One region of the Paenibacillus sp. FSL E2-0201 genome, then DNA from elsewhere that is predicted to be linked to it. Evidence: riboswitches for the same ligand, from Rfam matches in the RefSeq annotation. Region 1 holds a riboswitch; the other holds the start of a gene.

The links. A riboswitch is a leader RNA that binds a small molecule or an ion and turns the genes downstream of it on or off. The one in region 1 is predicted to bind cyclic di-GMP.
Region 2: it holds a riboswitch for cyclic di-GMP, as region 1 does, so the genes downstream of both, NSU15_RS20710 (thiamine pyrophosphate-binding protein) here and NSU15_RS01770 (anti-repressor SinI family protein) in region 1, are expected to answer to the same signal.

The regions. Positions count from the first base shown of each region.
Region 1 covers NZ_CP150154.1:393,446-396,660, reverse strand. The annotation lists gene NSU15_RS01780 (TasA family protein) at 50-670, shown strand; gene NSU15_RS01775 (helix-turn-helix domain-containing protein) at 830-1,159, shown strand; gene NSU15_RS01770 (anti-repressor SinI family protein) at 1,368-1,523, opposite strand; cyclic di-GMP riboswitch class I at 1,551-1,635, opposite strand; gene NSU15_RS01765 (2-oxoglutarate dehydrogenase E1 component) at 2,108-3,215, shown strand, end outside.
Region 2 covers NZ_CP150154.1:4,538,076-4,541,290, reverse strand. The annotation lists gene NSU15_RS20715 (carboxymuconolactone decarboxylase family protein) at 1-157, opposite strand, end outside; gene NSU15_RS20710 (thiamine pyrophosphate-binding protein) at 168-1,811, opposite strand; cyclic di-GMP riboswitch class I at 1,930-2,025, opposite strand; gene NSU15_RS20705 (HAMP domain-containing methyl-accepting chemotaxis protein) at 2,216-3,215, opposite strand, start outside.

The sequences.
Region 1 (3,215 bases):
TATATAACTTTTATAAAAAAACCACAAAAACCGAGGAGGAATTTTAATTATGGGTATCAAAAAAACATTGGGTCTTGGCGTAGCATCTGCAGCACTGGGTTTATCATTGATTGGTGGAGGAACTTTCGCTTACTTTAGCGACACTGCACAAAGCACCGCTACATTCGCAGCAGGTACACTGGATTTGAACTCTGATCCTTCTGTTATCGTTGATTTGAAGGATCTGAAGCCAGGCGATACGATCAAAAGAGACTTCAAACTAAAAAATGACGGTACACTTGATATCGGTTCGATCCTCCTCAAAACAGCTACCTCTATTAATGATGTAGGTGGTAACAACGGCGCTAACGATTTGGCAAAATTCATCAAAGTTAAATTCCTGGTGAATAAAGATAAAAGCGGCATCTTACCTGGTAGTGAAGAGAAAGTAGTTTGGGAAACTACCCTGGCCGATTTGAAGACTCAGACACCGGATCTCGTAAAAAACACTGGACTTGATGCAATCTGGGGTACTAGCGAAGCATCTGGAATTAAGGCCGGCACAAATGATAGCTTCACCGTTCAATTCGAATTTGTTGATAACGGCCAAGAGCAAAACTACTTCCAAAAAGATTCATTAACTCTGACTTGGGATTTCGTAGGTAAGCAAACTGCTGGATCCGCTAAATAATCTAATAAGTCTTCCATTTGAAGAGCAGCAGATTCTTATTCCGGAAAGCGGATAAGTAGATGCTGCTTTTTTCTTTACAATAATCTTTGTCGAATTTATTGATATTTGCTATACTAATAACAAAAATTACGGAGGGGCGTCAGCATAGTGCCACAAAATATGGGCCAACGTATCCAGCATCTCCGCCTAGAAAAGGGATTGTCCCTATCTGAGCTTGCGGACAGAGCGGATGTTGCTAAGTCGTATCTTAGCAATGTGGAGAGAAACATCCAATCCAATCCTTCAATCCAATTTATCGAAAAGATCGCCGACGCGCTTCAGGTATCCATCCACGCTTTGCTCTATGGAGAACCTAATGATGCTGAGGAATCACCTTTAGATTCGGAATGGTTCCGATTGGTGCAGGAAGCTATGGCCTCAGGCATAAGCAAACGCGAATTCAAGGAGTTTCTGGACTACCAGAAATGGCGCCTGGATCAGAAGGATTAATCCTTCCATCTGATCTGATAAGATCCTCTTCTACTCATACTATCAAGCATAAGCGCCTTCGTTCTCCTATATGGACTGCGAAGGCGTTTTATATTCTACTAGAATATAAGGACAGTGTGTCATCTGAAACTTATAGCTTCTTAATATAAAGAAAAAAAGCACAGCGAGTTATCGCTGTGCTCATTTGATATGTAATGCTCTGAATGTATTACTGCACGGCTTGCACAGTCTTCTCATGAAAGAAGCGACGAATTTCATCTGCCTTTATGCCAGCCTTCTTAGCTGCTAATAATAAATGGACCCACTCTACGTCTAGATCAATGACCTGCTGTTCTCTGTTGCTTCCCTGGTTGGACTTGTCCAAAAAATCTCCTCCTAAGATTTTACGTCCCCAGGCAATCCGGCTGTCATAGTATTTCTACCTTAGACCCGCGACTTTGTGCCCCTGCCTTTCGGCAAGTTTACCTTTTACTGGACCCTTTACGTGAAAGGATCTACTTTGAAATATATGAAAAACGCTAACTGCAATAACATTATACTATACTAAAGTGAAAAAGTGTGTCGATTTCTGATTAGTTTTTCCATTAAAAAACAAAAAATAGAAGTTCTTTTATAGAATTTCCTGTCCTATTATCGCGATACTCGTCTTATTCATAAAATTATATAAGCCAATATAATAATGTCCCAATCCCTATTTAGTTAAAATTAAGGATAATAGAATCATTTTAGTAGGCCTTTAGAATGGGTAATAAAAAAGAACAACTCTTTATTTAGTAGAACAAGCTAACCCATACCATTTTGCGAACGTATTAGACGAAAGAATGAATTGATTACATGTGTGGAAAGTAGCACAATAAGATGAGGAATGAAACCGCAATCATCACAGCTCCTACAAGCATTGACACAAAATGTCACGTATGGAGTTCATCCGTTGAGGAGGATGTATTCATGGCAGCCAAAGAGCCCTATAACGAATCCATTTGGAGTAAGTATTATGGACCCAATTTAGGCTACATTCAAGAAAGATATGAGCAGTTTGTGAAAGACCCATCCACCGTAGAGAATAATTATCGCGAGCTTTTTACAAATTCGGGTCCCCCACCATTAACACCGGATAGCGAACCGGCTCCACAGCCTCGCATTTCGGGAGACACCGAATGGCTTAGAAAGGCAGTAAGAGCTTCCAAGTTAATCGCTAATATTCGTATATATGGCCATATGGCCGCTGACATTGATCCGCTTGAGCGGGACCACAACCCCATGGCTAAATATCTCGAACTCGAAACCTATGGGCTGACTCGTGAGGATCTGATTGCATTACCTGCCACACTCATTTGGGAGAATGCGCCAAATGATGTGCACACCGGATGGGATGCTGTTCAGCGTATGCGTCAAGCATATACCAAGACTATCGCCTATGAATTCGGGCATGTGCACGAGGAAAAAGAATTACAATGGCTGAATAGACAGGCCGAATCCACAAGCTCACCAGCACCCTTGAATAATACAGAACGCAAAGAGCTACTGAATCGCCTAATTCAAGTAGAGCAATTCGAAACCTTCCTTCACAAGACCTTTGTAGGTCAGAAGCGTTTCAGCCTGGAAGGCAATGACGCTCTTGTGCCGATGCTCGATGAAATCGTACGTGCTGCTGCGCATGACGGTGCAGAGCATATTCTCATGGGCATGGCGCATCGCGGCCGTCTCAACGTTCTTGCACATATTTTGGGTAAACCTTATGATATTATATTTTCAGAGTTTCATCATTCTCCGAACAAGGAGCTCTTCCCTTCCGAAGGCTCTACAGGCATTAACTATGGTTGGACGGGTGATGTAAAATACCATCTCGGAGCAGACCGTGCTGTCCGTGAAGGAGAAACCGTACGCACAAGAATAACACTAGCAAATAACCCAAGTCACTTGGAATTCGTTAATCCTGTCGTGGAAGGCTTTACTCGTGCCGCTCAAGAAGATCGCAGCACTGCAGGATTGCCGAAGATTGATACCAGTAAAGCTATGGCGGTGCTGATGCATGGTGATGCTGCTTTTCCAGGTG
Region 2 (3,215 bases), 2.6 Mb from region 1:
CGATTGTGTTGCGTTGAAAAATATCGCCGTAGGCATTTCCCATAATAAATTCAGCCAAATCAGGGAAATGTTCTTTAATCGGAGCCAGTGCCTTAGCTCCGTAGTCTCCTGAGAGATTCGTGAAGTGGTTAAGACCACTGTTTACATTGTCTTTCATAAGTGACCTCCTAATTTAGGTTCAAAGTACGATGAGCAGTCGGAGGGACCTCATCACGGTCTGTTAGCAGTTCAATGACGGCAACACGGTTGATGGCAACAGCGTCCTTGATAGCTGTTTCGAACTCCTCAGCTGTCTCACATTTGTAACCCGTAGCACCAAGTGATTCTGCGAATTTCACAGCGTCCATAGGGACTTCGTAGATCGTTCCGTCAATACGTCCTGTAGTTTTTTCCATACCTTTTAGAGCCATATCTAGCTGTTTATTATTCACAACAATGAATATGACAGGAATATCCTTGCAGACAGCAGCGTTAATCTCTGCGCCTAGCATCATAAAGCAGCCGTCTCCTGTAATGCAGAAGATCGTTTCTTCTGGTGCAGCAACCTTTGCGCCAATTGCCATCCCGATGGAATTACCCATACAAGCAAAGTAAGCATCGAATACAAAACTGCCAGGTTTCTTAACCTTGTACCATTTCGCAGCATGGAAACCGTGACTTCCATCATCAACAAAGACTGTGCTGTTATAAGGAATCAAATCACTCATCGTACTCAAGACCGATGCAAGTGAAAGGTTTGGTAAAATCGGAGGCTCTTCGGTATAATCGGAATTTGTCGGTGCTTCGCGTTTTGTGATGTTGTTCGTGTCAATATTATTGAGATAGCAAACTAGATTGTCACGTAGATCTCCAGTCACTGGAATCGTTTTAGAGAACAATATTTTTCCGACAAAAGTCGGATCGCTATCAAACTGAATTAATGTTGCAGGATGATTTTCCTTTTTAAGATTACAAATAGTCATATCGCTTAAACGTGACCCGAGAACGATAAATAGATCACTTTGATTCAGCAAGTCATCCCCATGGGTACAACCGCCTACTCCAATTGGACCGTGATAGAGTGGATGATCCCAAGCTATAGCTCCTTTACCACCTGGAGATGTAACTACAGGAATATTAAATGTTTCTGCTAATTGAATTAGCTCACTATGTGCTCCTGAGCGGTTAACGCCTTTACCCGCGATAATTATTGGATTCTTTGAGTTATTTATAGCATCAAGTACACGGTCGATATTAGCATGGCTGACCAGTGATTCGCGTTCAGGGATTACAATATTACATTCCTCTAGCAATTCCGTTTGTACATCAAAGGGAATACAAAGGTGAACGGGACCACGATTACCGCTCAAAGCAATGGATATGGCATGATTAAAGATTGTGCTAAAGTGATCTCCACGTTCAATAAGCTTGCTATATAAGGTGGCAGGTCTAAACATATCAGCTAAATCAGCTAGAAAAGAGGTAGAGTCCTGACATTGGGGAATTCCAAGCTCTTTAATAGATTGATGGCCAGTAATAAATAGGACAGGTAGGTTGTTGGCCTTAGCATGTGCTGCTGCAGTTAGTAGGTTTGTTCCACCAGGACCCGAAGTGCCAAAAGCTACGCCTAGTTTTCCAGTTTTCAGCGCATAACCAGCTGCTTCGAAGCCGGAACTGCTTTCATGTCTTCCAGGAATAAATTCAATACCGTAATCTACCATTTTAAGAACGATAGGACAAATGGATTTACCGATGATACCAAAGGAATGGGTAACACCAAGGTTCCGTAGTGCTTCCGACATGTAATCTGCGACTGTCTTCAAAAAATACACCTCACAAGTTGATTGTTATTTTAAAACCAAACACTAGAAAACCTGTGCTCTAAAATAGGGCACAGGTTGGTAGCATAAATCGCCATAGAGACTGAACAAAAGTCCAGTCGTCTTGGTTTTCAGCAACCTGGCAGTCATGGCCTCAGATTAAAAATGAGGCTGTAGATCCATGGTTTTGCGTCATCCTCTTTCGAAGATTTTGCCAATATTAATTTAGAAATTTATAAGAAGAATTTTCCTTTACAATATATTCCTAGACACTCTTTGTCAATATATTATCGCAAATTAACTCGAATTTTGACGAAAGTCTTGTCGAACCTATGAAATAATAGATATAAAAAAACTGCTCCTAAGTCTAAGCTTAGGAGCAGTTTTTGAATTTGTTTATATGATTTGGACGTCACTTAAAACTTGAAAATATGGATCGTCTTCTGTAGATTAAATACAGCCTGAGTCATTTTCTCAGTTTCTTCTGCAACGGACTGCAGGGCATTAATTTGTTCATTCATAGCGGCTGATACTTCTTCGGTGCCGGCAGCGGTTTGCTGCGTGATCGCAGAGATATTCTCGATTGCACTTGAGATTTTCAATGCACTTTCCAACATAAGATCACTTTCGGCAGAGAAGGAGGAGATCTGCTCGGTAATATACTGTACACTTTGCACGATTTGAGCAAAGATATGAGCAGATTGAGTGATCATCTCATTCTGTACCTGTACGACTTCTTCGTTGATAGCGATATTATCAATCGCTTGTTTAATATCAGTTTCGATGCTCCGAACCAAGCCAAAGACTTCCTTCGTAGAAGCCGTTGATTCTTCAGCGAGCTTGCGAACCTCCTGTGCGACTACAGCAAATCCTCGACCATGTTCTCCTGCACGCGCTGCTTCGATGGAAGCATTTAGTGATAACAGGTTGGTCTGTTCAGCGATCTCAGTAATGGTCTTTGTGATCATCGTAATGCCGCGAGCATTTTGAGAAAGGGCTTCGATAGTGTCAGCTACTTTTTGAGTAGCCTGGATGTTTTTACGCATGCCTTCAGCTTGAGTATCAACGGATTGGCGTCCTTGTTCAACTAGCTCTAATGTATGTATTGAACGTCTGTTCATTTCTTTTGTTGAGTTCGTATAATTGGATACTTTATTCTCAATATCTTTAATAGATTCTGTCATTTCAGCGATATCCGTAGATATTTCATTTGCACCAAGAGCTAGCTCGTTAGACGAAGAGGCTACCTGTGCCATGACAATTTTCAAATTCTGATTCTTATCTTCGATTCCACGGCTTGCATCCATAACTTGACGAGTGATTTGTGATGCTTCTGTCAAAATCTTCTTGAGCTTGTCAATCATAGTATTAAAGGAACGGCTTACGTCCCCCATAGACCCGTTCTCGTCGGCTCTA